Flexivirga oryzae: one gene and its partner. Each later gene encodes a partner of the first gene's protein in a complex. Links are inferred from orthologs where the notes say so. Each region holds a gene or a part of one and is shown in the gene's direction. Other genes may lie near its edges. The genes, in order: hisH and hisF.

Region 1 (3,223 bases):
CACCGCGGGGACGCCGGAGGAGAACGACACAGCCCTGCGCGCTCTGCGCGCGGTGCTCGAAGGAGAATACGCATGACGACCGATCACCGGGTGGCACAGATCGAGCGCGCGACCAAGGAGAGCCAGATCGAGCTGTCGGTCGACCTGGACGGCACCGGTGCGAGCGAGGTGTCCACGGGGGTGCGGTTCTACGACCACATGCTGGAGAGCTTCGCCAAGCACAGCCTGATCGACCTGCGGGTCAAGGCGACCGGCGACCTCGACGTCGACGCACACCACACGGTGGAGGACACCGCGATCGTGCTCGGCCAGGCCGTGCGGGAGGCGCTGGGCGACAAGAGCGGCATCTCCCGCTTCGGTGACGCCACAGTGCCGTTGGACGAGGCGCTGGTGCACGCTGTCGTCGATGTCGCGGGGCGTCCGTATGTCGTGCACACCGGGGAGCCCGAAGGCCAGATCTACGCGGTCATCGGTGGCAACTATGCGGGTTCGCTGACCCAGCACGTGCTGGAGAGCTTCGGCCATCACGCTGCGATCGCGTTGCACGTGCGTGTCCTGTCCGGCCGCGACCCGCACCACATCGTCGAGGCACAGTTCAAGGCGGTCGCCAGGGCGTTGCGCGCCGCGATCGCGCGGGATCCGCGTGTCGTCGGCATCCCGAGCGCCAAGGGTGCACTGTAGGTCGCATGCCCCGCGCCGTCCGCTCCCGACGATCCGGCGTGCTCCTGTTGCACGGCGACGTCAAGACCGTGTCCGCATGGGTGCGCCAGGGGGTCGTCCCTTCCTACGTCGTACCCCTGGCGGGTTGGACCGCCGTCGTGCCCGGCGGCCCGTCGCAGGCCGGCAAGCCGTACGACGATGCGGTGCACCTGCTGCTCGCCCGCCGCGTGCCGAGCCGGATGCGCGCGGCGCTCGGACTGTTCCGGCTGGACGACAGGGGTGTCGTGGTCGTACACCCGCGCGGCTGGCGTGCGCTACCGCGGTGGCTGGTCTGGGAGCGCGGCGACGGGGTCTCCGGGCTGCCGGGCCATCCGGCCGCCCGGCCAGGCGACATGGCGATGGCTGCCGGAGTCGTACCCGAGTCCGTGCGAGCGATCCGGGAGATCCTCACCGACCCCACCGCACTGATCGACGACGTGCTCGCCGACCTGATGGGGGTGCTCGCGCTGCCGGGGGAACGCCTCATCAATGGGCAGGTCAAGGACGCCGAGGGTGCTGTGCTGGTCGAACCAGCGGCGCGCGCCGTCGAGCGATTCTCCCGAGTCACCAAGGAAGACAAAGAAATCCGCACCGAGTTGGAGCAGCTGTGAGCAGTCGGATCGTCGTTTTCGACTACGGCAGCGGCAACGTCCGCTCCGTGGTCCGCATGCTCGAGCGGGTCGGCGCGGACGTCACGCTGACCGCCGATCGGCAGGCCGCGCTGGATGCCGACGGCCTCTACGTGCCGGGTGTCGGTGCGTTCCACGCGTGCATGGTCGGGCTGCGGGACGCCGGTGGACCGCAGATCATCGCCGAGCGGCTGCGAGTCGGGAGACCGGTCCTCGGGGTGTGTGTCGGTTTCCAGGTGCTCTTCGACGGGTCGACCGAACCCACGTCCATCCGGCCCGTAACCAGTGGCCTCGGGTACTTCTCTGGGACCGTCGAACGCCTCGACGCACCCGTCGTGCCGCACATGGGGTGGAGTCTGCTCTCGCCCGCCGCCGGTTCGCGCCTGCTCGCGGGGGTCGAGGACCAACGTTTCTACTTCGTCCACTCGTATGCCGCCGCGCAGCTGCTCGACAGCCGGGTTGCGGGGAACCCGCTGGTGACGACCGCGCAGCACGGTGCGAGCTTCGTCGCGGCGGTCGAGGACGGGCCGCTGACGGGCACCCAGTTCCACCCGGAGAAGTCGGGCGATGCCGGCGCCCACCTGGTGCAGAACTGGCTGCGCACACTGTGATCGCCCGAGCCCGTCGAGTAGCCCGGAGCGCTAGCGGCGGGTTCCCCCACGCGGGTCGAGTAGCCCGGAGCGCTAGCGGAGGGCGTATCGAGACCACCACCTGCACAATCGAAAACGTCACAACACAAGGAGATTTCGATGGTTGACGAGGCGCCGAGACTCGAGCTCTTGCCCGCCGTGGACGTGGCCGACGGCCAGGCCGTCCAGCTCGTCCAGGGTGTCGCCGGCACCGGGGGCCAGTTCGGAGACCCTCTCGCGGCCGCCACGGCGTGGCAGGACGCGGGGGCCGAGTGGCTGCACCTGGTCGACCTCGACGCGGCGTTCGGTCGGGGCAGCAACGCCGAGCTCCTGGCGAGCATCATCGGCCGGCTGGACCTGAAGGTCGAGCTGTCGGGCGGCATACGCGACGAGGCGTCCTTGACCGCGGCACTGGCGACGGGGTGCCGGCGCGTGAACCTCGGCACCGCTGCGCTGGAGGACCCGGAGTGGACGGCGCGGGCCATCGCGACCCACGGGGATCGCATCGCGGTCGGTCTCGACGTGCGCGGCACTACCCTCGCGGCGCGCGGCTGGACCAGGGAGGGTGGTGACCTGTGGGAGACCCTCGAGCGTCTCGACGGAGAGGGCTGTGCCCGCTACGTCGTCACGGACGTCGCCAAGGACGGCATGCTGCAGGGGCCCAATGTCACGCTCCTGCAAGACGTTTGCGCGCGCACCGATCGACCGGTCGTCGCCTCCGGCGGGGTGTCCACCCTGGACGACATCCGCGCGTTGCGTGAGCTCGTGCCGGTCGGCGTCGAGGGCGCGATCATCGGCTCGGCGCTCTACAAGGGAGCCTTCGAGCTCGGGGACGCCCTCGACCTCGCCGGCCGTCCGGCGACCGCATGACGCACGAGCATTTCGACTCCGCGGGTCAGACCTTCTCCGGGAGGGCGGTGACCGGCACCGGGTTCGACAACGACGACGGGTCGATCGACCCCCAGCTCGCCATCGCGCTGCAGGATGCGGGCGACGAGGGGGGTCTGATGGCCGCGCTGGCGCAGGCACGGTTGCTCGTGCCGATCGTCGCCACGCTGGCGGAGGCGGACGAGTCGGGGGAGCACGTCGTCGAGAAGAGCACCGACATGGCGGTGGTCACGCTGACCGCGCCGTCGGGCGAGCGGGCGCTGCCGGTCTTCACCGACACGGCATCGCTCGCAGCCTGGGATCCAGAAGCTCGCCCATCGCCGGTGCGAGCCGAGCTGGCGGCTCAGGCCGCGATCGCCGAGCAGTGCGACGTGATGG
Region 2 (3,142 bases), 120 kb from region 1 along the record:
TTGGCGCCGCCGGGGCCGGGGAACATGACGGTGTGGTCGAGTCCGCGTGGCCGCAGGATCTGCTCGGTGAACGTGGCCAGGAAGTCCTCGCGCGCCGTGGTGAACATGTCCAGCGAATGAACGATGTTGTCCTCGGCCAAGTACTGCAGCAACGCGTCCTTGAGGATCGGGTTGTTGTGCCCGTAGTTCATCACTCCGGCGCCGGTGAAGAAGTCGAGGTACTCCTTCCCGTCCGGGGTGTGCAGGAAGCTGCCCTGCGCGCGCTCGAACGTCACGGGCCAGGTGCGGGAGTAGCTCCGGACACCGGACTCGAGGGTGGTCGTGTCGGTGGTCACGGTCATGGCAATCCTTCGGTCGATCGAATGACGTTCGGGCAGACGCTCCGAACGCGCGCCACGGAGCGTGGTCCGTGGCGGAAAAGTGCTGCTGGGGTCAGGCGATCAGCGCAACGGGGCGATGCGCAGCATCGGCTCGCCGGCATGGCCGTCGGGGAAGTGCGCAGACGGAATGCCTTCTGACCAGGTCAGTTCCGCATCGTGCTGGCGGGCGATGCTGCCGAACAGTGCTCGTGACGCGCTGTTGGTCTCCTCGACCGTCGCCTCCAGGGCGTCGATCGACTCCGTGGTCTCGAGCAGGTGCCCGATCATCCGGCGAGCCACGCCACGCCCCCGCTGGTCGCCGCGCACAGCCACCTGCCAGACGAACAGGTGCGATGGCCGCTCCGGTGGCCGGAAGCCGAGCACGTAGCCCACGATCTCGTTGTCCGACATCGCGATCCGGCAGGTCGTCGCAAAATCTCGGGCCATCAACAGGTAGGCGTACGACGAGTTCAGGTCGAGCTCGCCGCCATCGCGGGCGAGCGCCCACATCTGGGCCCCGTCGGACGGTTCCGGCGGTCGCACCACCAACCCGGACTGGGCGGCGGTGCGGGGAACGTGCGAGCGAAGCGCACGGGTCGTGCGGTGGTGGGTGGATTGCGGTCGGGTCGGTACTTCGATTGGTATCGGCATGACTGCCCTCGACGTTAAGCGCTCGTGCTGCCAAGTCAAGCGGAATCGGTGCTGGTCACCCGCCATCGAATTCGATTGGGGGAACGCAGTTTCCGCATGATGCCGTGGATAGCTCGACGTCGAGAGGTGTGGCGGATCCGCGCGAAAAGTCGATCTCATCATGTGGGACGGGCTACGTCCGGGTGATTCCGGCGCGGTCTCTATCCTTGACCCATGACGGTTGCCGTGCGTGTCATCCCCTGCCTCGACGTCGATGCCGGACGCGTGGTCAAGGGAGTGAATTTCGAGAACCTCCAGGACGCCGGGGACCCGGTCGAACTCGCGGATCGTTACGACCGCCAGGGTGCCGACGAGCTGACCTTCCTGGACGTGACGGCGAGCTCCGCGGGACGCGAGACGACCTACGACGTGGTCGGCCGGACCGCGGAGCACGTGTTCATCCCGCTGACCGTCGGCGGGGGAGTGCGCACGGTGGACGACGTGGACCGCCTGCTGCGGGCCGGCGCGGACAAGGTCGGCATCAACACCGGAGCGATCGCGCGACCGGAGGTCATCGCCGAGATCGCGGACCGCTTCGGTTCTCAGGTGCTCGTGCTGTCCGCCGACGTACGACGCTCCCAGCACGGCAACTTCGAGGTGACCACCCACGGCGGGCTGAAGTCCACCGATCTCGACGCGATCGAGTGGTGCGCTCGTGCGGCCGAACTCGGAGTAGGTGAGATCCTGCTCAACTCGATGGACGCCGACGGCACCAAGGACGGCTTCGACCTGGAGCTGATCCGTGCGGTGCGTGCCGAGGTCACCGTGCCGATCGTGGCCAGTGGCGGCGCGGGCCGGGTGGAGGACTTCGTGGAGGCCGTCGATGCCGGCGCGGACGCGGTGCTCGCGGCCTCGGTCTTCCACTTCGGCGAGTTGACCATCCGCGACGTGAAGGACGCCCTGCGGGCCGCGGGCCACGAGGTGCGCTGAGGGCCGCCGGGGGCTCCGGACGAGCTCGTGCGGTCGGGGTGAATCAGAAACCGAGCGACGACTCGCGGAACGCCGCGACGTCGGCGTCGGACCCGTCCAACTCCACGTCGGTGACCGCGCCGCGGCCGAAGATGTGCAGCAGCACCTCCGCGGGTGCTGCGTGCAGCACGACGCTGCCGTGGTCGTCCTTGGCGCCGCGCAGGCTGCGTCGGCCGTGGCCGGGGCAGTCGGCGACGACGCCGGTGCGCACGTTGCGCAGCGTCAGCGCGCCGATGCGCGGCAGGATCCCCCAGAGGGCGGCCTGCTCCCCGTCCGGCAGTTCGCGCCGTGCCTGCGGATGATCGCCCGCGCGCAGCACGTCCTCGTGGTGCACGAAGAACTCCGACAGGTTGGCCTTCTCGTCCACACCGGGCAGTCGGAAGGGGCTGAGCCGTGGTGGCCCACTGCGCAGCTTGTCCACCAACTTCTCCCACGGCATGGCGGCCACCTTGCGCTGGACGGACTCGAGGTGGCCGGCGGCGATCGGCAGGAACATCCCGGCCGCGGCGTCGGGGCGGTTCTCCCGCACGACCAGGTGCGCGGCCAGGTCCCGCGTGGTCCACTCACCGCAGAGGGTCGGTGCGTCCGGCCCGGTGGACAGGAACGTGTCACACAGTCCGATGCGTTCTGCGTGGGCGAATTTCGGCATACCCCGATCATGTCCTAGTCCCGTCGCTCGCACGGCGTTCGGCACCGGACCGTGCCCGTCCCGCGTGCAGATCGGTGCGGCAGAATGACTGCGTGAGTTCAACGGCCCTCGACCCAGACATCGCGACGCAGCTGAAGAGGGATGCTGCCGGGCTGGTGCCCGCAGTCATCCAGCAGCACGACACCGGCGAGGTCCTCATGGTCGGCTGGATGGACGACGAGGCACTGCACCGCACGCTCACCACCGGTCGGGTGACGTTCTGGTCCCGCAGTCGCGCGGAGTACTGGCGCAAGGGGGACACCTCCGGCCACGTGCAGCACGTGAAGTCCGTCGCGCTCGACTGCGACGGGGACACTCTCCTGGTGCGGGTCGACCAGGTCGGACCGGCCTGCCACACCGGCGCCCACAACTGCTTCGTCACCGACCTGGGGGCGGTGTCGGCATGAGTGACGCGAGCACCCGGACGGCCGGAGCC

What was found.
Region 2: the proteins of hisH (region 1) and hisF are in contact, whole or in part, in a crystal structure (PDB 6RU0), measured with the Thermotoga maritima proteins. The link is inferred for Flexivirga oryzae from one-to-one orthologs. Residues at the interface, in WP_004080484.1 of Thermotoga maritima: Asn15, Arg18, Arg22, Arg117, Leu118, Pro119, His120, Met121, Gly122, Trp123, Asn124, Asn134, Gly135, Tyr136, Tyr138, Val140, Tyr158, Glu180, Lys181, Ser182, Ser183, Lys184, Ile185; in WP_004080486.1 of Thermotoga maritima: Met1, Leu2, Ala3, Arg5, Ser40, Glu41, Asp45, Glu46, Ala70, Glu71, Ile73, Asp74, Ile75, Pro76, Phe77, Asp98, Lys99, Ser122, Gln123, Glu161, Thr195, Leu196, Asn247, Arg249, Glu251.

The regions. Positions count from the first base shown.
Region 1 is NZ_JACHVQ010000001.1:1,301,949-1,305,171, forward strand. What follows is about bases 212-3,122. They hold hisH (imidazole glycerol phosphate synthase subunit HisH), read left to right. Parts: upstream 212-1,306; coding sequence 1,307-1,939; downstream 1,940-3,122. Other genes in these bases: hisB (imidazoleglycerol-phosphate dehydratase HisB), read left to right, coding at 212-681; FHU39_RS24065 (hypothetical protein), read left to right, coding at 687-1,310; priA (bifunctional 1-(5-phosphoribosyl)-5-((5-phosphoribosylamino)methylideneamino)imidazole-4-carboxamide isomerase/phosphoribosylanthranilate isomerase PriA), read left to right, coding at 2,078-2,827; FHU39_RS06010 (SseB family protein), read left to right, coding at 2,824-3,122. Outside these bases: FHU39_RS05985 (histidinol-phosphate transaminase), read left to right, coding at 1-76; more of hisB, read left to right, coding at 73-211; more of FHU39_RS06010, read left to right, coding at 3,123-3,223. UniProt on the Escherichia coli protein: IGPS catalyzes the conversion of PRFAR and glutamine to IGP, AICAR and glutamate. The HisH subunit catalyzes the hydrolysis of glutamine to glutamate and ammonia as part of the synthesis of IGP and AICAR.
Region 2 is NZ_JACHVQ010000001.1:1,426,330-1,429,471, forward strand. What follows is about bases 272-3,101. They hold hisF (imidazole glycerol phosphate synthase subunit HisF), read left to right. Parts: upstream 272-1,223; coding sequence 1,224-1,979; downstream 1,980-3,101. Other genes in these bases: ectB (diaminobutyrate--2-oxoglutarate transaminase), read right to left, coding at 272-341; ectA (diaminobutyrate acetyltransferase), read right to left, coding at 441-1,010; FHU39_RS06595 (TIGR03085 family metal-binding protein), read right to left, coding at 2,023-2,667; hisI (phosphoribosyl-AMP cyclohydrolase), read left to right, coding at 2,760-3,101. Outside these bases: more of ectB, read right to left, coding at 1-271; more of hisI, read left to right, coding at 3,102-3,113; FHU39_RS06605 (anthranilate synthase component I), read left to right, coding at 3,110-3,142.